Regions from separate parts of the Ferrimonas sp. genome, predicted to be linked through region 1. Evidence: predicted binding sites of a transcription regulator. Region 1 holds the regulator's gene; the other holds the start of a gene.
What was found. The regulator ArgR, encoded in region 1, controls arginine synthesis, uptake and breakdown. The targets are predictions, from matches to a motif close to ANTGAATANNTATTCANT.
Positions count from the first base shown of each region.

Region 2: the regulator ArgR is predicted to act here: its motif matches at 2,351-2,368, upstream of ACN0RV_RS15740 (YjiH family protein).

Region 1 covers NZ_JBLXDO010000016.1:52,417-67,517, forward strand. Annotated here, with positions in the region: gene cgtA (Obg family GTPase CgtA) at 1-305, opposite strand, end outside; gene rpmA (50S ribosomal protein L27) at 431-688, opposite strand; gene rplU (50S ribosomal protein L21) at 706-1,017, opposite strand; gene ispB (octaprenyl diphosphate synthase) at 1,294-2,262, shown strand; gene mdh (malate dehydrogenase) at 2,354-3,292, opposite strand; gene argR (transcriptional regulator ArgR) at 3,504-3,974, shown strand; gene ACN0RV_RS14075 (Dyp-type peroxidase) at 4,036-4,980, opposite strand; gene ACN0RV_RS14080 (ammonium transporter) at 5,193-6,443, opposite strand; gene glnK (P-II family nitrogen regulator) at 6,456-6,794, opposite strand; gene nrfA (ammonia-forming cytochrome c nitrite reductase) at 7,018-8,367, opposite strand; gene narQ (nitrate/nitrite two-component system sensor histidine kinase NarQ) at 8,679-10,379, shown strand; gene ACN0RV_RS14100 (response regulator) at 10,372-10,995, shown strand; gene ACN0RV_RS14105 (YacL family protein) at 11,028-11,384, opposite strand; gene ACN0RV_RS14110 (SlyX family protein) at 11,527-11,739, shown strand; gene def (peptide deformylase) at 11,741-12,283, shown strand; gene ACN0RV_RS14120 (COG3014 family protein) at 12,280-13,629, shown strand; gene lpoB (penicillin-binding protein activator LpoB) at 13,644-14,237, shown strand; gene ACN0RV_RS14130 (YheV family putative zinc ribbon protein) at 14,259-14,462, opposite strand; gene ACN0RV_RS14135 (ATP-binding cassette domain-containing protein) at 14,525-15,101, shown strand, end outside.
Region 2 covers NZ_JBLXDO010000021.1:6,821-21,921, forward strand. Annotated here, with positions in the region: gene ACN0RV_RS15725 (DUF3413 domain-containing protein) at 1-783, opposite strand, end outside; gene ACN0RV_RS15730 (DUF1414 domain-containing protein) at 931-1,158, opposite strand; gene yejK (nucleoid-associated protein YejK) at 1,236-2,258, shown strand; gene ACN0RV_RS15740 (YjiH family protein) at 2,547-3,917, shown strand; gene ACN0RV_RS15745 (SIMPL domain-containing protein) at 4,143-4,850, shown strand; gene ACN0RV_RS15750 (hypothetical protein) at 4,863-5,336, shown strand; gene ACN0RV_RS15755 (dihydroorotase) at 5,408-6,754, opposite strand; gene ACN0RV_RS15760 (M23 family metallopeptidase) at 6,837-7,652, shown strand; gene ACN0RV_RS15765 (hypothetical protein) at 7,838-8,071, shown strand; gene ACN0RV_RS15770 (diguanylate cyclase domain-containing protein) at 8,238-9,884, shown strand; gene ACN0RV_RS15775 (SAM-dependent methyltransferase) at 9,888-10,667, shown strand; gene ACN0RV_RS15780 (DUF368 domain-containing protein) at 10,740-11,660, opposite strand; gene ACN0RV_RS15785 (MalY/PatB family protein) at 11,745-12,884, shown strand; gene ACN0RV_RS15790 (VOC family protein) at 12,875-13,447, opposite strand; gene yfcE (phosphodiesterase) at 13,437-14,012, opposite strand; gene ACN0RV_RS15800 (hypothetical protein) at 14,186-14,536, shown strand; gene ACN0RV_RS15805 (hypothetical protein) at 14,624-15,076, shown strand.

The DNA of each region.
Region 1 (15,101 bases):
TGGGTGTCGGAGTCCACCGCCCGGGTGCCCACGGGCACGGACAGGACCTTGTCCTCACCCCGCTTGCCGGTGCAGTTGGCGCTGGCGCCATTGGAACCCCGGGTGGCACGGTGACAACGCTCAAAGCGGTAGTCGATGAGGGTGTTCAGGTTCTCATCGGCGATCAGGTAGACATCGCCACCATCGCCGCCATCACCGCCGTCCGGGCCCCCTTTGGGGATGTATTTTTCACGGCGGAAACTCACCACGCCGCTGCCGCCGTCTCCGGCTTCAACCCGGATCAGCACCTCATCTACAAATTTCATCGCTCTAACCCGTCAGGAAAACAGCTAATAGTATACCAAGGATGGGATCATCAGGGATCGCCTCCCCCCCTTGGACGCAAAAAGCCCCGCCGATGGCGGGGCTTGCAGATCGTTCGGTGAACGAATTACTCGGCAACGATGCTCACGAATTTACGGTTTTGCTTGCCTTTCACTTCGAACTTCACCTTGCCGTTCGCGGTGGCGAACAGAGTGTGATCGCGGCCTACGCCTACGTTGTCACCAGCGTGGAACTTGGTGCCACGCTGACGAACGATGATGTTGCCTGCCAGTACAGACTCGCCGCCGTAGCGCTTAACACCAAGGCGTTTGCTTTCTGAATCACGGCCGTTACGAGTAGAACCGCCAGCTTTTTTATGTGCCATTTCTCGTTACTCCGTAATTAGGCGTTGATGCCAGTAATCTTAACTTCAGTGAACCACTGACGGTGGCCCATCTGCTTACGGTGGTGCTTGCGACGACGGAACTTGACGATCTTAACTTTATCGCCACGACCGTGGGTCACAACTTCAGCAACAATCTTGCTGCCATCTACGTAAGGAACACCGACCTTCACGTCTTCGCCGTTAGCAACCAGAAGAACTTTATCGAACTCAATGGTGCTACCGGTTTCAACGTCTAGCTTCTCCAGACGAACAGTCTGGCCTTCGCTAACACGGTGTTGCTTACCACCACTTTGGAAAACCGCGTACATAGTAAAAACTCCGCTTCACACGCCGACCGCGCCATGTTGGGGTCAGGGTGTGGCTTAAAACTTGTTGACAATGGCCGGGCATTCTACGCCAAGGACACAAAACAGGCAAGGCCCACGATAAAAAAGATCGCGAAAGGATCTGGCCGAATTGAGCGACACCTCAATCAATGGGCAAATGCGGCTGTTATGCTCGTGGAATTTGGGTAGAATTCGCTTCCATACTGTGCACATTATACTTACAGCTGCCGAGTTTGGCAGCCTACAGCCGGATATATTATGGACCTGAACGCCATCCGAGACTTGGCCGACAACGATATGAAGTTGGTCAACCAGATGATCTACGAGCAACTCCACTCTGATGTTGTCCTGATCAACCAGCTCTCCTTCTATATCATCAACGGTGGCGGGAAACGGATGCGTCCGTTGCTGACTCTGTTGGCCGCTCAATCCGTAGGCTACGAGGGGGACAACCATATCCGCCTGGCTGCCATCATCGAGTTCATCCACACCTCCACTCTGCTTCACGACGATGTGGTGGACGAGTCCACCATGCGCCGCGGCCGGGAAACCGCCAACGCCCTGTTCGGCAATCAGGCCAGCGTGCTGGTGGGTGACTTCCTCTACACCCGCTCCTTCCAGATGATGACCGACATGAAGAATCATGAGGTGATGGAAGGCCTGGCGGAAGCCACCAACGTGCTGGCCGAGGGTGAAGTGATGCAGTTGATGAACTGCAACGATCCCGACACCACCGAAGAGAGCTACATGCAGGTGATCTACTGCAAGACCGCCAAGCTGTTCGAAGCGGCGACCGGTCTGGCGGCCGTGGTGGCCGATCAGGATGAGGTGATTGTGAAGGCGCTGTCCGATTACGGTCGCTACCTGGGCACCGCCTTCCAGCTGGTGGATGATGTACTGGATTACACCGCCGAAGCGGACGAACTGGGCAAGAACATCGGCGATGACCTGGCCGAGGGCAAGCCTACCCTGCCCCTTATCTACACCATGGGTAAAGGCAGCGAAGAGGAGCGTCAGCTGATCCGCGCCGCCATCGAGAATGGCGGTACCGAGGAGATCGACCCCATCCTGGCAGCCCTCAACCATTGTGGCGCCCTGGAGTACACCATGGCGCGCGCCAACGAGGAAGCGGACAAGGCGATCGCCGCCCTGGCCCCTCTGCCGGCCAGCGACGCCAAGGTGGCCCTGGAGTCCCTGGCCCGCATCGCCGTGGACCGCCGCAGCTAACAGATCAATTGGTATAGGGCTGGCTCACGACCCCACGCGCCAGAGACAAAAAAGGCCCCGACTGGGGCCTTTTTAATCTCTGGCTGACGGCTTAGCCGTTCACAAAGGCCTCGCCCTTGTCGATGTCACCCACCAGGGTCTCCATCATGCCGTCCAGAGCCTTCTGTTCGAACTCGCTCAGGGCGCCATAGCTCTGCACCTCGGCCACACCCTCGCTGCCCAGCAGCACCGGTTGAGCGAAGAAGCGGCTGTGCTCGCCATTGCCTTCCACATAGGCGCACTCCACCACACCCTGCTCACCCTGCAGGGCGCGCACCAGGGAGGTGCCGAACCGGCAGGCCGCCTGGGCCATGGACAGGGTGGCACTGCCGCCACCGGCCTTGGCTTCCACCACCTCGGTGCCCGCATTCTGGATGCGGTGAGTCAGGGAGGCGATTTCCTCATCGGAGAAGGTCACGCCCTCAACCTGGGACAGCAGAGGCAGAATGGTCACGCCGCTGTGGCCGCCAATCACGTTGATCTTCACCTGCTCAGGGGCCAGGCCCTTGGCTTCGGCAATGAAGGTTTCGGAGCGGATCACGTCCAGGGTGGTGACACCGAACAGACGACGCTTGTCGTACACACCGGCGTTCTTCAACACCTCGGCGGCGATGGCCACTGTGGTGTTCACCGGGTTGGTGATCACGCCGATGCAGGCCTTAGGCGCCACTTCGGCCACCTTGCCCACCAGATTACGGATGATGCCGGCGTTCACGTTGAACAGGTCCGCACGATCCATGCCGGGCTTACGAGCCACACCGGCGGAGATCAGCACCACGTCGGCACCTTCCAGGGCAGGGGTAGGATCTTCACCCGCATAGCCCTTGGCGTTCACTGCGGTGGGGATATGGCTGATGTCCACGGCAACGCCTGGGGTTACCGGGGCGATGTCATACAGGGCCAGGTCGCTGCCCTTGGGCAGGTTCAGTTTCAACAAAAGAGCCAGAGCCTGGCCAATCCCGCCGGCCGCGCCGAGTACTGCTACTTTCATGGTGTTCTCCATCTATCCTTTGATGTGACATGGATCGCGTTTGAATGTCTGCGCTCACCATACCCAAACACGGGTTTAAAGGCAATTTTACCAATCTCTTATTGACCCTTAACCCGAGCTCTGCTCCACTGCCATTCCGGGCCTGTAGTTGCCTATCCAGAGGCAAAGAGGCAAAATATGAATAACCCTCTAGAAACAACGAGCTGCCAGAATGAAGTCGACCCGCAATCAGGATGAGCTAATCCGCGTTTTCAAATCCCTGCTGAAAGAGGAGCGTTTTGGCTCCCAGGGCGAGATCGTCAATGCCCTGCAGGCTGCCGGATTCAGCACCATCAACCAGTCCAAGGTGTCACGCATGCTGAGCAAGTTCGGCGCCGTCCGAACCCGCAACGCCAAGCAGGAGATGGTCTACTGCCTGCCCGCCGAACTGGGTGTGCCCACCGCCACCAGCCCACTGAAGAACCTGGTGCTGGACGTGGACCACAACGGTGCCATGATCGTGGTGAAGGCCAGCCCGGGCGCCGCCCAGCTGATCGCCCGCCTGCTGGACTCCATCGGCAAGCCCGAGGGGATCCTGGGCACCATCGCCGGTGACGACACCATCTTTATTGCCCCCACCAAGGCGGACAACATCGATAAGGCGCTGCAGACGGTCAAGGACCTGTTCAACTACAAGGGCTAGTGCTCTGTAGCCGAGACAAAGAAAGGCCCGCATTGTGCGGGCCTTTTTCATGGCTGTCTGTTTAGCCGATAGCGGACTCCATGAAGTCCAGGGAGGGGGCAAAGAACGCCGCACCGGTCACCGCCTGGGTAAAGTTCAGCAGGTGATCATAGTGGCCATGGCCATCGCCGTGGATCATCGATTTCAGCTGAGCCTCGAAGTGAACCGGGGTGCTGCAGCAGCTGATGAAGAACAGGCCCTGCTCCTTCATGGTGCCGTAAGGCATGCTCTGGCGCAGGATCTCCATGGACTTGCCCTGGTCGTCCTTGAGGTTGGTGCGCTTGATGTGGCAGGTCAGGGGCTTGTCCTGGCTGGCGTACTCGACGTTCTCCATCTTGGTACGGCCTATGGTGTCCTCCTGCTGCTTCAGGCTGATGCCGTTCCAGCGATCCATGTTGTGCTGATAACGCTGGATGTGGATGTAGCTGCCGCCACGGAAGGAGGTGTCCTCGTCCCCCACCAGGGCCACTTCACGACGGTGCACGCCCTGAGGGTTCTCGGTGCCGTCCACGAAGCCGGTCAGGTCCCGGTTGTCCAGGTAACGGAAGCTGCGCACCTCCTCCACCAGCTGTACCAGTCCCTTGAGGCGGTGACACACCTCCATGGCGGCCACATGGTTGATGTCCACCCGATCGGAGCGAATGTGGATAAACAGGTCCACCGGCTGCACCGGCGCCTTACGGTCATCCTGCTCGAAGCTGGGGAAGGGGCGCAGCTTGTCAGGACGGGCATCGGGGTAGAGGGTATCCCAGTAGTTGGCGCCCACGGCCACAAAGCCGTTAAAGGCACTGTCCGCGTTCTGATCCACCGAGGCCTGCAACCAGGTGGCGATCTCTGCCAGTACCCCTCTCAGGGCGGGCTCCGCCTGCTCCTCTGCGTTAAACAGCAGATACAACCCGTGAAGGTTGCCCTCTGCACATACCCCTGCTTGCTCCCGAGGCATAGCGCTCCCTGTGTCTGTGGTCATGGTGACTCCGAACTCCGATAACAATACAAAATACCCGGCGATCACCGACGGTGCAATCGCCGCCCATCAGTCTGCCCCATGGCAGGACCTGAGATCTTGCTCTGCCTCATGCCTTGAGTGAAAAAGGATGAATATCAGCCACTCATAAAAAAAGCGCCCTCCAAGGGAGGGCGCAACTGCAGTAGAGAGAGTTGTTGTTGTTTTTATGGAGTTCAGTTCGCTCCCTTGACGGTGACAAACTCAGGGTAGGCGTCGATGCCACAGTCCGCGATGTCCATACCGCGGTACTCCTCCTCTTCAGTGACCCGGATGCCCATGGTCTTCTTCAGCAGGTACCACACCGTCAGACTGGTGGTGAAGACCCAGGCGAAGATGATCAGTGCGCCCAGAGCCTGGGTGCCGAAGCTGGCGTCGCTGTTGGACAGGGGTACCGCCATCAGGCCGAACAGCCCGCAGACACCGTGTACCGAAATCGCTCCCACAGGATCGTCGATCTTCACCTTGTCCATGCCGACGATGGAGAACACCACCAGGCCACCGGACACCAGACCGATCACCGCGGCCAGGGCCAGAGAGGGCGACAGCGGGTCGGCAGTGATGGCCACCAGGCCAGCCAGGGCGCCGTTGAGGATCATGGTCAGATCCGCCTTGCCCCACATCAACTTGCACACAATCAGGGCCGCAATGGCACCGAAGGCGGCGGCGGAGTTGGTGTTGACGAAGATCTTGGCCACGGCGGTGGCGTTCTCGGCGTCAGACACCATCAGCTGAGAGCCACCGTTGAAGCCGAACCAGCCCAACCACAGGATGAAGGTCCCCAGGGTCGCCATCGGCATGTTGGAACCTGGGATGGGGTGCACGCTGCCATCGGCACCGTACTTGCCCTTTCGGGCGCCTAAGAGGAGCACCCCGGCGATTGCTGCTGCCGCACCGGCCATGTGTACGATGCCGGAACCGGCGAAGTCCACAAAGCCCAGCTCAGAAACAAAGCCACCCCCCCAGGTCCAATATCCCTCAACTGGATAGATGAAGCCGGTAAGGACAACAGCAAAAGCCAGAAATGCCCACAATTTCATACGTTCCGCCACGGCACCAGAGACGATGGACATGGCGGTCGCCACAAAGACCACCTGGAAGAAGAAGTCCGACTCCAGGGCATGGTCCGCGTCAGAAGCCTGAGTGCCAATCAACCCGCCCAGGCTGGGCAGCCAACCCGCTTCGACGTTGTCCACGTACATGATGTTGTAGCCCACCAGCAGGAACATGGCGCAGGCGATGGCGTAGAGGCAGATGTTCTTGGTGAGGATCTCGGTGGTGTTCTTGGAGCGGACCAGGCCCGCCTCCAACATGGCGAACCCTGCCGCCATCCACATCACCAGGGCGCCGGACATCAGGAAGTAAAAGGTGTCCAGGGCAAATCTCAGTTCAGACACCGTGGTGCCAAGTTTGGTTAACTCTTCCATCTCTCGTCCCCCTTAAATCGCTTCTGCGTCGAGTTCACCGGTACGAATCCGCACCGCCCGCTCGAGGTCATATACAAAGATTTTTCCGTCGCCGATCTTGCCGGTATGGGCCGCCTGGCTGATCACCTCAATCAGGTGGTCCACCTTGTCGGCCGCGGTGGCAATCTCCAGTTTCACCTTGGGCAGGAAGTCCACCTGGTATTCGGCACCGCGGTAGAGTTCGGTGTGGCCCTTCTGGCGGCCGAACCCCTTTACCTCGGTGACCGTCAGTCCATCCACCCCCAGGTCCGCAATCGCTTCCCGGACATCGTCCAGTTTGAACGGCTTGATAATGACGCTTACCAATTTCATCTTCCCAATCCCTCATCCAGTGCTGATGGCATAGCTATTTCAACTCCTGTGCCAAGTTTCATAGTTCTTTTAAATCATCAACTTAACCAAAACAGAGCAATTGAGACTGACTAAGCATGCACCATTAGGTGCACTTTTATTCTGGCTTCGCCCTGTTTTGGTGCACAAAAAATGCGCACAAAAAAGCCCCGCACCGGGCGGGGCTTGGATGAAGGGGTACCAACTATTCGGTCTTACCCGGGTAGTTCTTGTCCCACTCGGGCACCAGGGTCTTCTTAAAGGTCTCCTTGTCGGCACGGAGTTTGTCCATATCCAGCCCAACCACCGCCTGGGCCTTGGCCTTGGTGGAGATGTCCGGCACCTTCACCTCGGCAGTCACACCGTTCACCGCCAGGATACGGGCCAGCATGGCACGGGCTTCGGCACTGCGCTCCAGGGAGGTACCCAGTACCCGCATCGCCTCGGCCGGGTTATGAGCGTGCACTCCGTGAGACGCAATGGCGTAATCCCAACGCCACTGGGCATGGCGAATGGCGGTCAGGGCGTCCTTCATCTGCGCCTCGGTAGCGCCCGCATCCCAGGCTGCCTTGGCTTCGAAGTGGGCCTTGACCAACTGGTCTTCCGCCTGAATCTTCAGGTCGGTCACCATCTTCTTGTAGTCAGCCACCACCTTCTCCAGCTCCTCTTTGCCCTGCTCATGACACTTGCCACAGGTAAACTCGAAGCGGTCGAAGGGGTTGCCCACATTGTGGTCGGTGTACTTCTTACCCTCGGCATTGGTCACCCGAGGCATGTGGCAATCGGTACAGGAGACATTGTTGCGACCGTGAGGGCCGGTTCGGGCGGTCTCGAAACCGGGGTGCTGGGCCTTCAGCATCGGCGCCTTGGACACTCCATGGGTCCAGTCCTTGAACTCCAGGGCATCGTAGTAGGCCTCCATGTCCTCCACCGAGGTGCCGTTGTTCCAGGGGAAGGTCACCATGATGTCGGGCTTGGAGAAGTAGTACTCCACGTGGCACTGGGCACAGACCATGTTCTGACGGTCAGACTTGGAAGCGGACTCCCAGTCCATGCCGATGGCGGCAAAGCCACGCTCGGCGAAGGGCACCGACATTCTCAGCTTGCCCTTGTTGGTGTGGCAGTTACCACAACCGATCTCGTTGGTGATCTGGTCACCCCGCTTGGCCCACTTTCCGTGGAAATACTCCTTCTCACCCAGGGTATCGATCAGCCTGGGCACATCCGGACTCTTACAGGACCAGCAGGCCATGGGCATGGGCCCATCCTCTTTGCCCGTAGGGGCGCCGGTACGCAGGGTGTTGCGCAGGTCGGTGATGGTGTAGTGGTGCCCCCTGGCCTTGTTGTAATCCTTGGCGAAGCCGTAGCCCGCCCAGAGCACCACCAGCCTGGGGTCTTCGGCCAGCGCATCCACCAGCTCCTTACTCTCCTCGGTCTGCTGCCAACTGGCATGTTGTTTTTTGAATTTGGCGAATTTGCTGCTGTCCGCTTCGGTCACCTCTTTGGCGGAGGCCAAAGGTGCGACCAGACACAACAGTGCTGCAATGAGTTTCATCCTGTTCACGATTGCGCTCCATTATTGCTGTTTTAGATGGCAACCGAGGCGTATCGACCAGAGAGGCCGGAGTGACAAGCTCCGCTCAGTGTCGTTCGATTCCGGTGCAGAACCCTGGACCAACAACCGAACGCCTGACATGGCAACCGCCACCCCAGTCCAAACTCCTACCATCAGAGGCCTGCACGCCCTATGGCTGCCATCTAAGGATAGATAACCTGCCCGATTTCGCCTGTGAATCACTCACTTCTCTTGTCATTCACCTGAGCTTGGCGATAGGCTTGCAACAAACCTCAGCAACAGGGCCCGTCATGCACCGCAACAAAAGCCTATCCACCACAGTGTTGTCACTGATTGTCAGTGTGATTTTCATCTTTGGCGGTGTGGCGGTCTTCTCGGTGATCACCCTGATGTACAGCGTGGATGATGCCAAGGCGATCAACGCCTCCGGCTCCCTGCGGATGCGCTCCTATCAGTTGATCTTCCTGGCCAACGCCGGCAGCACTGTGGTGGATCGTAAGATTGCCGAGTTTGAGGAGATCCTCTACTCCGATGAGCTGAGCAAGGCACGCAGCTGGTACAACCCGGGCTCCACCCATCAGCAGTACGATCAGGTGATCGCCAGCTGGCACCAGATGAAACTCTATGCCCTCAACGGCAACTCTCGCGCCTATGTGAATGAGGTGCGCCAGTTTGTGGATGAGATCGACATGCTGGTGGACATGCTGGAAAGTCAGGCGGAGAAGAAGACCATGCTGCTGCTGGCCACCCAGTTGCTGGGACTGCTGACGGTGATGGCCATGGGCTTCCTGCTGATGCGGGCCGTGGGCGGGCGGGTGCTGCGCCCCCTGCATCAGTTGGAGGAGGCAGCCCTCTCCATCAGCCGGCGCAAGTTCGACCTGGACCTGCCTGACAGTGAATACCACGAGTTGCAGACCCTGAGTGACACCTTCAAGGAGACCGCCGTCGAGCTGGAAACCCTCTACAATAACCTGGAGCAACAGGTGGAGGAGAAGACCCGGGAGCTGGAACAGGCCAACGCCGGTCTGCTGCTCCTCTATCAGACCTCCCTATGGTTCCACCGGGATCGCCTGGGCTCAGACACCATGCAGCAGGCCCTGGAGCGTCTGCAGAGACACACAGGCGCCAATGGAGTCACCCTCACCATCGACGGTCGCAAAGACCTGACCATGACACTGGGGGATCCCAACCGCAACACCCCCATCTCCACCGCCGAGCCCCTGGTGTTTGAGGATGAGCGCCTGGGCACCCTGTCGCTGATTGGCCACGGCCCGTTGCCACCGCAGATGCTGCACAACTTCGCCATCATCGTCGCCCGTGCGGTGCTGCTCAACCGCGCCAGCCAGCAGCGGGAGCGGCTGACCCTGATGGAGGAGCGGGGCACCATTGCCCGGGAGCTGCACGACTCCATGGGCCAGGTGCTTGCCTACATGAAGATCCAGACCTCGCTGCTCAAGCGGGCCATCGCCGCCAACAACCAGGAATTGAGGGACCAGGCGATGGAGGAGATCGTCTCTGGCACCAACCAGGCCTACCAACAGTTGCGGGAACTGCTCTCCACCTTCCGCCTCACCATCTCCGAGCAGGATCTCAAGGCCAGCCTGGAACAGATGCTGGAACCGCTGGAGTCCAGGTCCGAGAGCAAGCTGGTGCTCAACTATCACCTCAACACCCCATCGCTCTCCCCCCAGCAGCATGTGCATCTGCTGCAGCTGAGCCGGGAGGCGGTACTCAATGCCATCAAACACTCCGGGGCGGACACCATCACCCTGAGTGCCCTCGCTCTGGAGGATGACCGTATCGAACTCAGTGTGTGCGATACGGGCATAGGTATCGAAAACGTGAAAGAGAGAGAAAACCATTTCGGAATTGGTATCATGCATGAACGTGCACGCAAGCTGGGTGGGGAACTGAAGTTCATCTCCAACCCCGGTGGCGGCCTGTGCGTGAAGGTAATATTCAGACCACAAGAGGACGATAAGCATGAGTAAGCCCTGGAGCGTGATGGTCGTGGATGACCATCCCCTGCTGCGACGAGGCATCTGTCAACTGCTGACCCTGGATGATCGCTACGACCTGTTTGCCGAAGTGGGCTCGGGCGTGGATGCCCTGGCGGCGGTGGCCGAGGATGAGCCTGACCTGATCCTGCTGGATCTGAATATGAAGGGGATGTCGGGCCTGGATACCCTCAATGCGCTGCGCCAGGAGGAGGTCACCAGCCACATCGTCATCCTGACCGTGTCTGACGCCGCCGAGGATGTGCGCACCCTGATCCAGGCCGGAGCCGACGGCTACCTGCTCAAGGACAGCGAGCCTGAGCAAATTCTGAACCAGGTTGAGCAGGTGATCACCGGTAAGCAGGTGATCACCGAGCGTCTGCAATCCTACCTGCAGAGCTCAGGGGATGAGGATGACAGCTGGTGGCAGGAACTCACCCCCAGGGAACAGGAGATCGCCCGGTTGATTGCCGAGGGGATGAGCAACAAACTGTTGGCGGAGAAGCTGTTCATCAGTGAAGGCACCGTCAAGGTGCACGTAAAGAACCTGCTGAGAAAGACCGATTGCCGCTCCCGGGTTGAGCTGGCAGTAAAGGTATTGCAGAAGTAATCCTGCCTTGGGGCTTACCTGACCGGCAGGCCCTAACGCCCCAGAAACCTATGCCAGCTCTCCAGCAGCTGGCACAGGTCCTCCAGGCCACAGCAGGATTCACTCTCCTGATCGTAGAGCTCCACATCCGGATCCAGCTCCTGATCCTGCTCCATGCCCAGGGCATTGTGGCTCAGCATCACCTCACCCTGCTCCAGGATCAGGGTCCACTCCCCCAGGCCGAAGCGCCGCTCCGCCAGCCCGTTGGCCTGACGCAACTGACCCAGAAGCTGGTCGACCAACTCACGCCGGCCCAACTCTTCCGTCAGCAACTGGCCAAAGGCCTCGTGGCCCATGGACAGCCTTGCCTCCCGCTCTCCGGTGAGGCCGTGTTTGAACTCATATTCCATATCAGGGTCTTATCAAAAGTATCGCGAACTAAAGTGTAACTCAGGGTACCGAGGGCCGCAGTCCAATCCCTGCGCATCCACACATGAAACCCGAGGGGCATTCCTCTATGATAGTGAGTCATCTCTTATTGAGCACAGCAGTATGTCCCTAACCGAACAAAGAATCAGCGAGCTGGAAACCAAGGTGGCGTTCCAGGAGGAGACCATCGACAGCCTCAACCAGACCGTGGTGGAACTGAACCAGCGGTTGGATCTGATGCAGCGCCAGGTCAAACAGCTGGCTGACAAGATGATGGCCACCGGCCCCAGCCAGATCGCAACCCAGGCGGAAGAGACCCCACCACCCCATTACTGATATGAGCCAGACCACCCCCTCCCCAGACTCTCTCACCATCGCCCTGCTGGGCGAAGCGGTGTTGCGCCAGCACGCCGGTGCCGTCCAGCTGCCGGATCCTCAGGTATCCCAGTTGGCCGAGGGGATGCGCCGGAAGATGGACGATCAGGGAGGCGTTGGCATCGCCGCGCCCCAGGTGCACCACAGCCTGGCGCTGATGATCATCGCCTCACGCCCCAACGCCCGTTACCCAGACGCGCCGCAGATGGAGCCCCTGGTGATGGCCAATCCCCGCATCGAAGCTCAGTCCACCGAGCAGGAGATGGGGTGGGAGGGGTGCCTGTCGGTACCCGGTATCCGCGGACGGGTCTGTCGTCCTCTGTGGGTTGAGGTGAGCTTCGATGACCTCTGTGGACAGCGACACCACACTCGCCTGAAGGGGTTTGTGGCGCGGATTTTCTGCCACGAATTTGATCACCTGTGCGGCCTCACCTTCCTCGACCGGGTCGAGGACAACCGCGACCTGATGGCCACCGAGGTGTGGCTCAGGGAGGGGCAGTCATGATCAAACCCTTTGCCCTGGTTGCCCTCGCCAGCCTGACGCTGTCTGGCTGCGCCTCCAATTCGCTGTTCCTGCCCTACCCGGCGCAGATGGGCGAGGTGAAAGCCCAGCTGGACAACGGCAAAGGCCAGGCACTGAAACCCCTGGAGGCCGGGCTGCAGGGGCAGGACCGGCTGCTGTACGCCCAGGAGGCAGGGCGGGTCGCCCAACTGCAGGGCAACTTCGACGCCAGCCGCCGCTACTTTGAACAGGCCTTGAGCCAATACGACCAGCGTGACTGGAAGGCCCTGGTCAGCCTGAGCGACCTCAGCAGCCAGGCCGCCGGCGCCACCATCTCCGACAACCTGATCCCCTACCGGGGCCAGGCCTATGAGCGGGTGCTGGTTCACCAGTATCAGTCTCTCAACTACCTGCTCAGTGGTGACCTCACCGGCGCCACCGTGGAAGCGCGGCGGGCCGATCAGGCCCAGACCCTGGCACTGAGGGCGTACGAGGACAGGGACGAGATAAAGACCCTGCGCAGTGCCGGACTCAACCGTGAGCTGGCCAAGCTGGACTCTCTGGGAGGCAACGCCACCAACTCCTTCATCAACAGCTACACCCTGTATCAGAACGCCATTCTGTTTGAAGCCCAGGGAGAGGACAACGACGCCCTTATCGACCTGCGCAAGGCGCTGCAGGCCTACCCGGACAACAGCCTGCTCGGGGCCGAGTATGTACGCCTCTCCTGTGAACTGGATATTGACTGCGACGGCGCCCGCCGCCAGTTTGGTGCGCCAGCGGAGATGGCCCCGGGCCAGGGCCGGGTGGTGGTGCTGTTGGAAACCGGCTATGTGCCGGCCAGGGAGTCGGTCACCATCCCCTTCACCATCGACGGCTACTATCAGCAGGTCTCCCTGCCCACCTACCGGGGCTTGCCTGCACCCAGCTCAAGGGTCAAGCTGAGCCTGAAGGGATCAGAGTCCTACCAGGGGGAAGCCCAGCTTATCGGTGAGATCGACACCCTGGCGGTGCGGGCCCTGCAGGAGCAGTATCCCGCCATCGTCCTGCGCCAGGCCCTGAGGGTGGCCGCCAAGGCGGGCACCAATGAGTGGGCGGAAAAGAAGGGCGGTGACGTTGGCGCCATCGCCATGCAGATTTTCAATGCCCTGACGGAGCAGGCGGACCGGCGAAGCTGGCTGACCCTGCCCCGCCAGGCGTGGATGTGGCCCAAGGCGGTCACTCCCGGCCAGTATCAGCTGGCCATCGACGGTACCCCGCAGCCGGTGGAAGTCAAAGCGGGACGAACCACCCTGGTCTGGGCGGTGAAGACCGGCCCGGGGATCCGGATGCACTCAGTGATTTTGTAAGAGGAAGACCCAAGATGAAAAGCGTAAAACTGATCGTGGCCATTGCGGCCATCGCCCTGCTCGGCGGCTGTCAGTCCAAGGTGGAGTACCGGGATGCCACAGAAACCGAAACCGTCACCGTAGATTTTGGCTCTTCGGATCTGCAATCCGTGGCCGCCAAGATGGTGGACTCCATGCTGACCACCCCGTCGGTGATCCGACTCACCGGCGACAGCCGCCCCGTGGTGTTCGTTGACAAGATCAAGAACAAAACCTCGGAGCACATCGATACCGAGTCCATCACCGACACCATCAGCACCCGACTGCTGCGCAGTGGCCAGTTCCGCTTCGTCGACATGACCAAGGTGGAATCGGTTCGCAAACAGCTGGACTTCCAGAACAACGGCGGCCTGGTGAACCCTGCGACCGCCATCCAGTTCGGTCGCCAGATCGGTGCCCAGTACATGCTGTATGGCAACCTCTCCAGCATCGTCAAACAGGACGGCTCCACCAAGGATGTCTACTACAAGATGACCATGCGCCTGATGGATCTTGAGAGTGGTCTGATCGAATGGGCGGACGAGAAAGAGATCCGCAAGCAGAAGAACCGCTCCTTCCTGGGACTCTAAAACCAGAGCCCCAGTTCAGGTTTATTCCGGGGTAAACACCCCGATGATCTGACCGGCGCCTGCCTGCTTCTGGGCAGGCGCTTCAGCCTGACGCTGCTGATGGCCGCACTCCACGCACTCCATCACCTCCACCCCGTTCTCGGCGAACAGCATGATGCTGTCCATCGCCTGACACTCTGGGCAGCTGGCCCCGGCAATGAACCGCTTCTTACGGGTTGCTTCCATGATCAATTTTCTCCTTTGGCCTGTGGTACACTTCGGCCACTTCCTATCTGAATACCGAATCCATGATAACGCTAAATCAGGTGCAACTCATCCGCGGCGCCAAGCGGCTGCTGGATAACACCTCACTCACCATCTATCCCGGCCACAAGGTGGCCCTGGTGGGGGCCAACGGCTGTGGCAAGTCCAGCCTGCTGGCCATGCTCACCGGTCAGGTCAGCCCGGATGCGGGGGACCTGAATCTGCCCAAGGGGTGGCGGATGGCCACCGTGGATCAGGAAACTCCGGCCCTGACGGTCAGTGCCCTGGACTACGTCCTGGACGGTGACCGCCACTTTCGTGCCCTGGAGCAGGAGCTGGGCCGTGCCCAGGAATCCGGCGAGGGCAAGGCGATCGCCGCCGCCCATGATGCCTTCGAGGCCTATCATGGCTACCAGGTGCCCGCCCGGGCTGCCGAGCTGCTGGACGGCCTGGGGTTTGATCAGAGCGCCCAGGGGCAATCGGTAAAGAGCTTCTCCGGTGGCTGGCGCATGCGCCTCAACCTGGCCCGGGCCCTGCTGGTCCCCTCAGACCTGCTGCTGCTGGATGAGCCCACCAACCACCTGGATCTGGACACCCTGATCTGGCTGGAAGGATGGCTCA
Region 2 (15,101 bases), on a different contig from region 1:
GTCGACGGTGACCAGCAACACGGGCTGGGCTGGGGTGGCGACACACTGCATCGGCTTGGTGGGGTAGGTCAGCTGCTTGGTGGGTTGAGCCGAGGTTTCCCGCTCCGCCAGAGTTTCCTCATCCACGATACCGCGGCTGGCCATAAAGCTGCGTGCGGTCGCCGGGTAGTGAAGCGGCAGCATCTCATCCTGCTGGACTATGGGTTGGTAGACATTGGCGTCGGCCCAGATGTGCAGCAGGTGGCTGCCCAGGAACAGGCTGATCATCACTGTGGCAATCTTGCCGCCCCAGGAGCGTCGCGCCAGTCGTTCGATTCGCTTCCACAGTCCATTGGCCAGCAACAGTTGCAGCGCCAGCATGGCCGCCGGGGCCACCAGCAGCCAGGGGTTACTGATCAGCTTCGGCAGATCGGCGAAGGAGATATCGAACACAAAGGGGTTGAGGTGCAACCGGTAGTGGTCGAACACCAGGATGTCGTACACCAGCACCATATGGGCCAGGGTGGCCATGATCGCCGCATAGCCCCTCAATATTTTTGAGTAGGGCAGTATCAGGCTGATGGGAAACAGAAACAGCAGGTAGAGCAGGAAGCTGACAAACGAGAAGTGACCCACCAGGGTGATCACTGAATAGAATTGGGCAAGCAGGGTATCCGGCCAGCCGAGCAGCTTCACATAGCGAACTGCGATGATGGCGGCCAGCAGGCCATTAATAAAGGCAAACCAGTGACCCCAGGTTACCAGACGGGAGACTTTGTCCCTTTGCAGATCGGTTGCGTGCATGGATGTGGCAGTATTCCTTATTAGGAGCTCATATCCTAAGCGGAAACAAGACGCTATACCAGTAAAGTGGTGTAAATCCTGCCTGTTTTGGAGGATAGACCCCTAAAGGGAGAGAGGTGGCCCACTGGGTGGGACACCTCTTAGGCATCAGGCGTCGTGGCGGCTGTCTACGGACGCCAGCAGAGCCTGACCAAACTGCTCGGCCAGACGCTTGCGTGCGCCGGGAGCCACATCACGGTTGATGATGTCGGTGGCGCAGTTGCCCAGCACCATCAGGGCCAGATCGGTAGGGGTCTGGTTTTTTTCCAGTACCAGCAGCAGCTCGTTCAGCAACTTTTCCACTTGGTCATTGCTGTATTTGGACAGAATAGCCATGGCTTTTCCTGTTATGTTGATTCAAAGGCGCAGTATAATAGCCGATCTGTGCGTGAACCACTAACACCAGGAACAAGATGATTAAGATTGATCAGGCGATTCTGCATGCAGTGCAGAGGGACGGTGAGGGCCAGCTGCGTTGTAAGCTGCGTCCGCAGCCTCTGGAGCAGTCCGACGCCCTGGACGAGCTGCTCGGTGAGTTGCATCGTCTCTACACCGCTAAGGCGGGCAAAGGATATGGCTACTTTGGCGTACCTGAAGGCGATGGCGAAGCCAATGAGGCGTTTTCGGAGGCCCTGACACAGTGGCATACCGGCAACCTGGGCTTCGTGGAGTTCAGTGGCCAGGCGGGCAAGCTGCTTGAAGCGGAGCTGGGAAAGTACGATTTCGCCCAGGGGGGCTATCTGCTGCTGGCGTCCTACAACCACATCGCCTGTGATTATCTGTTCGTGGCACTGATGTCGCCCAAGCCCAGTGTGTCTGTATCACAGGAGATGGAGGTACACGGCAGTGAACATCTGGATCTCTCCAATCTGCAGCTGGCGGCACGCATCGATCTCAGCGAGTGGCGTGCCGACCCATCCTCCAAGAAGTACATCTCCTTCATCAAGGGGCGGGCAGGGCGCAAAGTCGCCGACTTCTTCCTGGACTTTATGGGATGTGTGGAAGGGGTGAACGCCAAGAATCAGAACAAGGAACTGGTTCAGGCGCTGGAAGACTATGTAGCGACCACCGACCTGGACGCCGATGAGCGCCAGCAGTGCCGTGATGCCGTGTTCGATTACTGCAAGACCCAAATAAGCTCCGGAGGCGAAGTTCAGCTTCAGGACATCGCCGATGAGTTTGCTGATCGTGGGGCTGAGGAGTTTTACCAGTTTACCTCAGCCGGAGAGTACGATCTGGAGGAGACCTTCCCCGGCGATCAGAGCACTCTGCGTCAGCTGAAGAAATTCTCAGGAACCGGCGGTGGCGTTTCTGTCTCCTTCGATGCCCACCATCTGGGCGAAAGGGTGGTGTGGGACCAGGTGAATGACACCATCACCATCAAAGGCGTACCGCCAAATTTGTTGGACCAGTTGCAAAGACGCTTGAAAGCGTGAGCCTGATCGCATAAAAAGGGCCTCGTCGTTAAGATGGGGCCCTTTTTGTTTCTGGGATGTAAAAACTCAGATCGGTAACCGTTTGCCCAAAAAGCGAATTTATATTCAATTCGTCCCTTAATTGGCTTTTTGTGCTCATATTTATGCATAAAGCCAGAATTTATATTTTACAATGTGGTTGGCATCGGCTAACCTGCGCAGCAATCGCATAGGCGAACCTCAATTCCAGGTGAGCCGGTTGGGAACGACAGCCGGTGTACATCAGAAAAAAAATACAAGGCAACACACATGCATAAGCACGCAACTGACGACAGTCAGGTGAAAACCAGCAGAAACCTGATGCTGTTCTTGCTGCCCTCCCTGTTGGGGGTACTGCTCTTTATGACCCCGGTGATCTACGAAGAGGGACTGACCATTCCTATCGCTATTCTGGCTAACGGCCTGAAAGCGGTGATTGGCGATGCACTGCCCAACGTGGTCGCTGCCGTGGTGATCCTGATGGGCCTGGCCACCACTGTGGTGAAGCTGTTCAAGCCCAAGTTTGTCACCGGCAACGGTTTCCTCAACAGCCTGCTCAATGTCAGCCCACTGTGGTTTATCACTCGCCTGGCTGGCGCCATCTTCGTGGCCATGGTGGTGACCAAAACCGGCCCTGAGATGATCATCAGCGGTGATACCGGCAGCTTCGTCTTCGGTGATCTGCTGCCTACCCTGTTTGCGGTATTCATCTTCGCCGGCCTGCTGCTGCCTCTGCTGACCCACTTTGGCCTGCTGGAGCTCATCGGTACCCTGCTGACCAAGATCATGCGTCCGGTATTCAATCTGCCTGGCCGTTCAGCCATCGACTGTCTGGCCTCCTGGCTTGGGGATGGTTCTGTGGGCATTCTGATGTCCAGCAAACAGTATGAAGACCGGTTCTACACCCAGCGGGAAGCGGCGGTGATCGGTACCACCTTCTCTGCGGTGTCCATCAGTTTCTCTCTGGTGGTGATTGCTCAGGTAAAACTGGAGCACCTGTTCGTGCCCTTCTACGCCACCATCTGTGTGGCGGGCATTGTAGTGGCCATCATCGTGCCCCGTTTGCCTCCACTGAGTCGCAAAAAGGATCTGCTGATCGATGGCAGTACCCGTGCTGCTGACGCCGAGATGATCCCTCAGGGTCACAGTGTCCTCTCCTACGGCTACCTGAACGCGCTGAAGACCGCCGATCGCATCGAAAACCCTCTGAATGTGGTGAAAGAGGGGATCAAGAACGCCGTGGACATGGTGTTTGGTATCCTGCCTGTGGTGATGGCCGTTGGTACCCTGGGCCTGGTTATTGCGGAGTACACCCCGCTGTTTGCCTGGATGGGCGCGCCCTTTGTCCCTCTGCTGGAGATGCTGCAGATCCCCTTTGCTCAGGAAGCGTCTGAGACCATGGTGGTCGGTTTTGCGGATATGTTTATCCCCTCCATCATCGCTGCCGGCATTGACAACGAGATGACCCGCTTCGTGATTGCAGCCATGTCGGTGACTCAGCTTATCTACATGTCAGAGGTTGGCGCCCTGCTGTTGGGTAGCCGCATTCCTATCAACGTCTTCGAGCTGTTTGTTATCTTCCTGCTCCGTACCCTGGTGTCTCTGCCGGTGATTGCAGGCATGGCACATCTGGTGTTTTAACAGCAGTCTTTAGGAAAAAGCCGGTGGAAACATCGGCTTTTTTTGTTTTTGCACCCAAGGGTCGCTTTGGTAAGGTGTGTAACGGACGCGCAGGTTGAATGACACAAACCACAGAAAAATGCGTGCCGGTTTAGCTGTTCTTTCTTGCCCGCTGTCAGGCGAAAGTCGGCGTATTAAACCAAAACTTATTACAATTATTAATACTACTTACTTTGGAGGCTAGGGATGTCCAATCGATCCTCATTGATCCTAGGCATCTCTCTTGCGGTAGCTATGGCCCTAGCAGCGGCCATTTTAAGTCAAGGGATACAACAGTTTAAGTTATTGGATCGCACCGTGGTGGTGAAAGGGCTGGCGGAACAGGAGGTGCCGGCCAACATTGCCATCTGGCCAGTGAAGTTTTCAGCCGCAGACAATGATCTGTCTGAGGTCTACGACGCTTTGGAGCGTCAGGCCGAGCAGGTCAGGGCGTTCCTGTTACTGCAGGGGTTCAGTGACGAGGAGCTCACCCTGAGCACACCCAATGTCACCGACAAGCTGGCACAGAGTTACGGCCCTGAGAGCTCGCCACTGAGATACAGCGGCAGCATGACCCTGACCATCTACACCGACAAGGTTGACCTGGTTCTGGGGGCGCGTCAGCAACTGTTTACTCTGGCCAAACAGGGGGTGAACCTCTCATCCCAGGACTACAACGCCCGCACCGAGTTCCTGTTTACCGGTCTGAACGATCTCAAACCCGCCATGATTGAGCAGGCAACCCGTAATGCTCGCGAGGTTGCCCAGCGCTTTGCAGAGGACTCGCAAAGCAAACTGGGCAAAATTCGCCGTGCCCAGCAGGGGATTTTCTCAATTCGTGACCGGGATTCAACTACACCACACCGTAAAAAAGTTAGAGTGGTGTCCACAGTTGAATACTATCTGGTCGATTAAGGGAGGGGAGCCATGAGAACAATTGTTTTAGCCTTTGTGCTGGCTCTGACCGGTTGCGCGTCTGCGCCCTATGTTCCGCAGACTCTGGATGCCCATCGGGTTGTGGAAGGGGTAAGTGCCGATGATTTCGAGCTTTGCTTCAAGGTACCCGTAGGTAAACATCTGGCGGGCCCTGTGGTCTCAACGGTGACCTATACCGATGAGATGGGTGAGGAGCAACAGGTGGTTCTCTCCATGGAGTACGCGTCCAAGAGCTATCTCCCCGCCCTGAAAGGCATCCTGATGTTCCGTCATCCGGAGTATGAGTATCACTTCCGCCTGACCCCGCATTCCAAGCAGGTTTGGACCGAACTGCAACAGCAGCTGAGACACACCGCGGGTCGGGCTGAGCTCAAACCCTACCCAGAAAGCGGTATGTGGCACCACGAAGATGCGCCTCGGGCGGTTGCGGATAAGAAGGGGATGGAAGCCGGACTCAAGCTCTGAACCCTGATGACATCAGAAGAAACGCCGGGCATTGCCCGGCGTTTTTGTATTCATACCAACTGCAATTGGTACTATCGGTCGAAGCTCAGCCTCTGACCTACCGGCTCGGAGATCACCTCCTGTCCGTCATAGGCCATGATGCCGCCGACCCAGGTGGCGGCAATGGTGGAGCGGAAGGTATAGCCCTCGAATGGACTCCATTGGCACTTGTAGAGCAGGTTGTCCTTGCTTACCGGATAGGGTTTCTCAAGATCAATCAGTACCAAGTCTGCGTGGTAGCCTTCACGTAGATAGCCTCGCTCCTTCAGGTTGAAGCGCTCGGCCACCGCGTGACTGGTCTTTTGAACCACGGACTCCAGACTCAGCACACCATCATGGACATGCTCCAGCAGGGAGAGCAGGGCATGTTGCACCAGGGGCACGCCGGATGGCGCCTTGAAATAGGTGTTCTGCTTCTCTTCCCAGGTGTGAGGGGCGTGGTCGGTGGCGATGACATCGATGACGTCCCGTTTGACCGCATCCAGCAGTGCCTGGCGGTCACGCTCGGTCTTCACCGAGGGGTTGCACTTAATCTGGGCACCCAGGGTGTCGTAATCCTTGTCGCTGAAGAACAGGTGATGGACACAGGCCTCGGCGGTGATGTTGGCCGTTGCCAGGCTGTCCAGGCTCTTATGGGCTTCAAACAGGGCCAACTCGTCTGCGGTGGTGATATGCAGCACGTGCAGGCGGGTGCCGTGGGCCTTAGCCAGTTCAATGGCCATCTTGGTGGACTTGATGCAGGCTTCTCGGGAGCGAATCTCGCCGTGAAGCTTCATGGGCACCGCTTCCCCATACTTGGCCCGGGCGGCGTCCTCATTTGCGTCGATCATCGGTGTGTCTTCGCAGTGGGTGACCACGGGCACCTTGGCACTGGCGAAGATCGCTTCCAGGGTGTCGCGATTGTCCACCAGCATGTTGCCGGTGGAGGCACCCATGAAGATCTTGATGCCGCAGGCCGCCTGGGGATCCAGGTTGCGAATGTCTTCCAGGTTGTCGTTGGTGGCGCCCAGGTAGAAGGCGTAGTTGGCCACGGAAACCTCCGCAGCGCGGGTGTACTTGGCTTCCAGGGCGTCGGCATTGGTGGTCTGGGGGTTTACATTGGGCATCTCCATGAAGCTGGTGATGCCACCGGCCACCGCAGCACGGGACTCCGAGAGGATATTGCCCTTATGGGTCAGACCCGGCTCACGGAAATGAACCTGGTCATCAATCATGCCGGGGATAAGCAGTTTGCCTTCCGCGTCGACGATCTGTGCACCTTCTGGCGCGTCGATCTCCGGGGCAATTTTCTGGATGCGACCGTCGGCGATCAGCAGATCGCCCTGTTGACGGATCCCTTCGTTCAGCAGGGTGGCGCGTTTAATCAGTGTGATACTCATGGGCCGCTCTTATGCTCTTGTTTGGGTACAGACGCCGCCTATAATAGCGGATTGGATCTACCTTCGCCTATAAGGATGTGACATGTTCCGCAGTTTGAGCCTTGTTTTCTTTTCTCTTTTTACTCTTTCTTATGCGTCAGCCCTGGAATTGAGGGATCCCCTGACCCAGGGCTCTCTGGTTCGGGCCAAGGTGGAGCCGGGCAGCCAGGTCACCTTGAATGGTCAGCCTGTTCGAGCCGATGCCGAGGGTAACCTGGTGTTTGGCTTCGGTCGGGATGCCGAACTGGAGCACCAGGTGGTGGTGACGTCAGCCAGTGGCGAAGCCACCGAGTATCCCCTCACCCTGACTGAGCGCACCTATCGTATTCAGCGAATCGAAGGGATCGCCAAGCGCATCATGGAGCCTAAGCCGGAGGATATTGCCCGCGCCCGTCAGGACAGTGCCCAGGTGAAGAAGGCCAGGGCGGTAGACTCCGACCGAGTGGATTGGCAACAGACCTTTATCTGGCCGCTCTCCGGTCCCATCACCGGCGTTTATGGCAGCCAGCGGGTCTACAACGGAGTGCCCAAGCGCCCCCATTTTGGCGTGGACGTGGCGGCGCCCACCGGAACCCGGGTGGTAGCGCCGGCGGATGGCGTCATCACCCTGGCAGTGCCAGACATGTTCTACTCCGGCGGCACCCTGATCATCGATCATGGCTATGGTGTCTCCTCCTCCTTCCTGCATCTGTCCCGCCTTTTGGTGAAGCCTGGGGATGAGGTTCGTCAGGGGCAGGAGGTGGCTGAAGTGGGTGCCACCGGGCGTGTCACCGGCCCGCACCTGGACTGGCGCATCAATTGGTTTGGTCAGCGTCTGGACCCTCAGTTGCTGGTTCCAGAAATGGCTGAAAAACCCTGATTTTTTTTGACAGATGTTACAACTTAGCGGTTGTGGCACCTGTACTCTCCTGCTAGCATCCAAGATTCGGAGTGGCTAGTGAATCTATCTGGGTTCGGTGGCAAATCGGATTGATTTATTTCAATAAATTCGATGAAGTGATTCCGATAAACCTACCCTTATCCTGATTGCACAAGGAGAGTGTGATGACTAATGAAGCACAGAAGCTACTGATTAAGCTGGGGCTGGACGCGGATCTGGCCGAGCGTTTTTCTGTTTCTCCTGGACTGGTATGCGACGAGCTGAAGCTCGACCAGGAGAGCCGTGACCAGATTCTTCAGCTGAGCGAAGACGGGGATGACGACAAGACCATTCCTTTCTCTACCACCTGGGTAACCTGGATTACTCTGCCCTCCATGGGTGCCGGTAAACAGGGCTGACCTAAGCGATTTTATTGGGGGAGTTGCTCCCCCAATATTCTGTTCCAGTGAGTGGACCATGCCATTGCAGCTTATTTCTCTTGTTCTGACCCTTTTCCTGTCAACCCTGGCTATTGCTGAAGAGGCAGTAGCACCCCCCGTGCCCGGCTCCACCGAGGCGAAAATAGTGGAGCTGGAACAGATGTCCCGCCAGCAGCCAACCCTGGCGCTGAAGCAGGCGGAAAAACTGCTCGAACGCTTCAACTATCTGAAACCACATCAATTGTGCAAAACCCTGCAGTTGGCGGCTTTAAGCCATCTTGGCTTGGGTGAGAATCACAACGGGCTTCGCCGCGCCAAGCGTGCCGCAGAGTGTGCCGAAGAGCTGGGGCTCTATGGTGAGCTGGTGTATAACCTCAAGCTGCAGGCCATCGCTTCCCATCACCTGATGGAGGAGGTGGAGGCCTTTGGGCTCTATCTTAAAGCGCTGAAATACTTGGATAAGGTAGAGAACGATCAGCGCAAGGCCGACATCCTTATGTCCGTGGCCAATGTCTACATCAGCATTGGCGATCCTGAGCAGGCGCTGTTTTATGCGGAGCGGGCCAAGGCAACCTATCAGGGGGATCCCTCTTTCGATTGTCTGAACACCATGGTGGTACTCAACATTCATCAGATGCGGGGAAATCGGGAGGAGATTGAGCGGGCCCACGCCCAGGCCAATGAGGTTTGCCTGAATCTCGATAACATTTACATGGTGATTGCCGCCCTGATTCAGCAGGCCCAGGCCGATATGGAGATCGGCAATAATGAGCGGGCGCTGACTCTTTTGAATCGAGCCTGGGAGATGCAGATCAAGGGCAATATCGAGCTCAACCTGGGTGCCCTGTTTTACAACAAGGGTAAGGTACTGGTGACCCTGGAGCGCTACCAGGAGGCACAACAGGTGATTGAGGAGTTCTTCGGGCGCTTCAGCGGCACCCAGACCCCGGCGATGCAGGAGAATTTCGAGTCTCTGCAGGCGGAGGTGGATCTGGCTCTGGGACGGTTCGAGCAGGCGGCCAAGCACTACAGCAAGGCGCTGAAGGCGCAGCAGGAAGCGGCTGAGAAGAACAATAACATCACTCTGGCGGTTCAGAAGATTCAGATGGATTCATTGCAGCACCAGGCCCAGGTGAAAGAGGCCCAGGCGTTGCAGAAGGCCCATGAGGCAGAGCTGGAGCAGGAGCGGGCCCGCAGCAAGGGGTTTATTGCCGTCAGCGCCGCCATCGCCTTTGGCATTGTGGGCATGGCCCTGGTGAATCGTCGCATGGGCCGCAGCCGCAAGTTGTATAAGGATCTTGCCCATTTTGATGGCCTTACCGGGCTGTTCAGCCGCTGGTTCTGGCTGCAGAGCGCCGAGCGCCGCAGCGCCGGTCTCGACCCGGCCACTCCGGCGTCAGTCATTCTGCTGAGAATTGATGAGCTCAGATCCCTCAACCTGGAGCATGGCTACAGCGTGGGGGATGGGGTGTTGCAACGGGTGTCCGCCGAACTCAAGGCGATAAAGCCGGAGTCCGCCATACTGGGGCGTACCGGAGGTAATCAGATTGCCCTGCTTCTGCCTGATATGTCGCGCCCTGCCGCGGTGACGCTGGCAGAGCAGATTCGCTCCCTTATTGAATCATTGCCGACCGATGAGATGGATCTCAGTCGGGGCATCACCGCCACCCTGGGGGTGTGCGGCTACAGTCGCCAGCGCGATCTGAATGAGCTGGTTCTCAAGGCCGATAAGGCCTTGGATGAGGGCCGTCAAGGAGGCGGCAACCAAGTGTTTGTATTTGAAGGAAGCTAAAAGATGAAACAGGGACGTTTAGAAATTGTGGGGCTGGGGATCAGCATTCCCCGCCACACCACCATGTTCACAGAGAGCCTGATCCGCAGTGCCGACAGGGTATTCCATCATGTCACTCACCCGGTGGCACAGGAGTACATGGATCAGCTCAACCCCAACAACCACTCACTGCACCGCCACTATACCGAGCAGGAAGACAGGCCAAGGGCGTACCATGCCATGGCCGATGAAGTGGTCAGCGCCGTGGCTGCCGGTGAGAGGGTGGTGATGGCCCTCTATGGGCATCCCCGCGTGTTTGCCGTGGTACCCAAGTTCTGCATTGAGCAGCTGCAGGAGCTGGCCCTGCCGGTCACCATGCATCCGGGCATCGGCGCCGATGCCTGCATCTATGCCGACCTGAACCTGGACCCCGCTGAGCCGGGGATCTGCCATGTGGAGGCCAGTCAGTTTCTGTTCTACAAGCTCGAGCCCATGTTGCAGTGCCATCTGGTGCTGTGGCAGGTCTCCATTGCCGGTGACACCACCTTCACCACCATCCAGCGCAGCCAGAAAGAGGAGCGTCAGAGGCTGGTGGACAAACTCAGGCGTTGGTATCCGGCGGATCACCCGGTGTGCCTCTATGAAGCGGGCATTACCGCCCTCCACAAGGGCCGCCAGGAGTGGATTGAGCTTAAGGATCTAGCCGAGGCTCATCTCAACCCTTGGACCACCGCCGTGCTTCGCCCCTGCAAAGGACTGGAGGTGGATGAGGAGTTTCTTGATCCAGCTACGCTGCAGAGCTGATCTCTGCGGTTGTTATGGCGTATTAAAAAAGCCCGGGAGGAACCCGGGCTTTTTTGTCTGAACTGTGCTGTGTCAGGCTCTGTGTTCGCCCATCTTCTCCAGCACCAGCACCAGGACAAAACCGATTACGGCACAGGCCAGGGCCATCAGCAGTTGGTTGGATTCCCCGGTGATCTGTTCAAACTGGCTGGGCAGCAGATTCTCCTGCAGCAGCGGCACCTGATCACCCTTGGAGTTGGTGCGCCAGGTGAGGGTCTGCTTCCAGGGCCAGATCTTGCCCAGGGTGCCGATCAGCAGGCCGGTGAGAAACGCCAGTGTCTGGGTATGGAACTTGCGCAGCAGGAAGGAGAGCACATGGGAGAAGCTCAGGATCCCCAAGACGGTGCCGCTCAGGAAGATGGCGATGATCACCAGGTCGCGTTCGTTCACCGCGCCCAGTACCGGGCCGTAGAGTCCAAGCAACAGCAGGATAAAGCTGCCGGAGATACCAGGCAGGATCATGGCGCAGATGGCAATCATGCCACCGAGCAGGATGTTTACCGGCGTGGGGTCCAGGGCCAGTGGGCTAGCCACGGAGATAAACCAGGCCAGGCCAATGCCCACCGCCAGGGAGATCACCTGGGTGGGGCCCCAGCGGCCGATCTGCTTGCCGATATGGAGAATCGACACCAGAATCAGTCCAAAGAAGAAGCTCCAGATGGCGATGGGGTGGTCGGTGAGCAGATAGGAGATCACCTTGGCCAGGCTGGCAATGGAGAGGCCTATGCCCGCCATCAGGGTGATCAGAAAGGGGGCATTGACGTGAGTCCAGGCCGCCTTGAAGCCGTCACGGCGAATCATCCCGATCAGCTTGGGGTTGATGCGGCGAATGCTCTCCAGCAGCAGATCATAGATGCCGGTGATAAAGGCGATGGTGCCGCCGGAGACGCCAGGCACCACATCGGCGGCGCCCATGGCCATCCCTTTCAGGAAGGTTTTGAAGTTCAATCTCATTAAGAACGCTGTATCTGATTGAGTTTGTCGGCATTATAGGGCGAGTATGTGGAAAAGTCGTGTATCGGGAGAGCAAAGAGGCCCATGAGTTTCGAAAGATTGATCGACAGGCGTCGAAGCGACAGCCTCAAGTGGCAAAAGTATCAGGATGCGGATGTGCTGCCCCTGTGGGTGGCGGACATGGACTTCGCCATTCCCAGTGAGGTGACCCAGGCGCTGAAGCAGAGACTGGAGCACGACATCTTCGGCTATGGGGTGCTGTCCCAGAGCACCAAGCAGACCCTGTGTCGCTGGCTGGATGAGCGCTGGCAGGTGGCGGCGACCCCGTCCCAGCTGGTGACCCTGCCTGCGGTGGTGCCTGGTCTCAACTTTGCCATCGAAGCGATGGAATGCTCCGATATCGGCTTCTTCTCTCCCATCTATCCCCCCATCCGTCAGGTGGCCCAGAACCTGGGGATCACCGGGCGGGCCTTCGAGATGGCGGTGGATGGGGGGCGTTACCAGATGCCTCTGGATCAGATTGAGCAGGCGGCTAAGGAGGGGATGCAGGCTCTGATCCTGTGTAACCCCCATAACCCGGGCGGCACCATTTGGCGTCGGTCTGAGCTGAAGGCGCTGCTGGCGCTTGCCCGACGTCACCGGCTGTTGCTGGTGAGCGACGAGATCCATGGCGACCTGATTCTGCCCGGTCACCGCCACCACTCTCTGTCTGAGCTGGCCTCCGAAGAGGACGCGGTGATCACCCTGATCTCCGCCGGCAAGAGCTTTAACCTGGCGGGGCTGCCCATCGCGTTTGCCCTGGTGAAGCAGGGTGAGCTTCGCCGTCGTCTCAAGGGTACCCTGGCCGGCCGGTGTGCCACCCACAACGTATTGGCGGCCGTGGCCATGGAAGCGGCGTTTGATCGCTGCGCCCCCTGGCTGGAGGAGCTGACCACCTATCTGGGAGAGAACTGGGCGCGCATCGAGTCCCGTCTGGCCAACATCGAGGGGGTCAGCCTGATGCGCCCGGAAGCCACCTACCTGGCCTGGATCGATTGCCGGGGTCTGGGATGGGAGGAGGAGCCGTCCAAGGTGTTTACCCAGTTTGGGGTGGGGTTGTCCTGTGGCAGCGAGTTTGGGGCGCCGGGGTTTGTCAGGCTTAACTTTGCCTGTCCGGCGCAGACCCTGGAGCAGGCCCTGGACCGTATGGTCAGGGCCTTGTCAGAGCATAAGGCTCACGCCTGAGGAGTGCGGTGACCTATCACTTCACGGATGTCATAGGGGTGCAGCTTGATGGTCAGCGGCCCCTGCTTGAATGACACCGTGGGGTTGGCCAGAGGTTCGTCATCCGCTTTGGAGTCACTGGTTTTCACCTCGATGTCCAGGGTTCGGTCGGCGATCACTGGCCACTTGGCGGTGATGACGGGCAGCTTGCGTACCTCAGTCAGCATCTGTTCCGCGGTCTGAGCGCCGCAGGGCAGTACAAACTCGATGTGTTCCCAGCCATCCGGACGTTTGCGCCCATCGGGGAAGGGCAGTTCGATCACCTCCACATCCCACTCGCCCACCTTCAGGGGTTCGTTCAGCTCAATCAGGTAGATGGGTCTGCCGTTGATCACCTTATCGGAGATCACCTTGCCACGCTTGCGCAGGTGGTTCAGCAGATGGTCTGCGTCCGACTTTTCGGTCACCCTCAAGGCGATATGGTCCACCTCCAGGGCTGCCTTAACCAGCCCAAGGCGGTTGGCGAACATGGTGATGTTGTGGCCAAACTCGGGAAGTTTGGCTAGCAGTTGTTCAATATTCATCGATGGCCGCCTGCTCTATGGTGTTGCCGTCCAAGTCCATGACAGTGAGAAGTGTACCATCAAAATGGCCCAGGCTCGGCGCAAAGCCCCCTTTGGGAAGGGTAATGGAGCCAGGGTTGAACATCAGCCGTTCATTCTGCCAGCGGGCCATGGGAATATGGGTGTGGCCGAAGCAGATGATGTCTCCCTGAGCCAGAGGCGGCAGCTTGCTGTCGTTCCACAGGTGGCCGTGGGTAATGAAGGCACGCTTGTTGCCCAGCAGCATATTGGAGTAGTCCGCCAACAGCGGGAAGCTGCACAACATCTGGTCCACTTCGCTGTCGCAGTTGCCCCGAACCGCCAGGATCCGCTCCGCATGCTGGTTCAGCAGGTCGGCGACCTTGGGAGGGTTGTAGCCTTCTGGCACCGGGTTTCTTGGGCCATGGTTGAGGATGTCACCCAGCAGCACCAGGTGTTGGCAATTCAGTTTGTCCGCCCATTCTAGGGCCTTCTCAAGGGCCGGCAGGCAACCGTGAATGTCAGAGATAAACAGCATCAGTGAAACTTCATTCTTGGTAGGGTTCATCGAGTGTAACTGCCCCCTGTTCACATGACCAGTCAAGAGCGGCTTAAGGGTTTCAGGCTGTGAACTCTTCGAACAATTTCGCTCAAAACTGCGGATTTTCTGCGTTTTCATTCCTCATAAGCTAGGGTAACGTCAAAGAACAACCCGAAGAAAGATGGTCGAGGAGGGAGCCTATGAGCAGTACCGAGAAGCACCCATTGGATGCGGGACCACTGGAGGGTCGCGCCCAGGTGGACCAGGAGGTGACCAGTGGCGCCGTGGCCGATATGTGGCTCTGTCTGCTGACCAACCTGGAGCAGCATGAGGTGAATGCCCTGGGGGAGTGCAACATGGCCCTGGCCTTTGACTTGGAACTGGCGGTTCGGGTGGCCGAGCGCGAGTGTCAGCCGGTGGCCTCGGTGATGGGGGAGGTGCTGGCGTTCTACAACGACAAGCTGGCACTCTCTCTGGACTGTGATGAGTTGGCCCCCAGGTTGGCAGTCAGTGCCAGTCGGCAACGGCGAGGTGGCTCTCAGTTGCATTGATGCCTGGATCACCCCTTGAGCGCGCGCCACTGGCCATAATCCAGTGGCGGCGCTACGCTGTGATCCCCTGGCTTGCGCGGTGCACTGATGTTACGCAGATTTCTGATTACTCTCCTGTTTTGTCCACTGGCGCTGGCGGCTTATACCCTGCCTCCCCTAGCCGGTGAAGACCAGTTCGGTCAGCCTTGTGCACTGAGCGGTGACACCCGCCTGCTGCTGTTTTCCCATGACAAAGCGGGTTCCCACCTGGCCATGGAGGTCATTGAGCGTCTGTGGCCCGAAGGGGATGCCCCCATGCAACTGGTGGTGGACACCCGGGATGTGCCGGGCTGGGTGATGAGCTGGTTTATGCTTCCCAAACTGCGCAGACACAACACGCCATTGTGCCTGGATGAACTGGGGGTGATGACCCAGGCGCTGTCGCCGCAAGAGGGGCAGGTGCTGCTTATCGGCCTCGACAACCTGAGCATCGAGGAGCAGGCAGGCTTTACGGAAGTCGACGCCCTGACCGGGGCTCTGGAGCAGATCCCCCGCCCCTGACAGGGTATAGTGTAAGTTACGGATT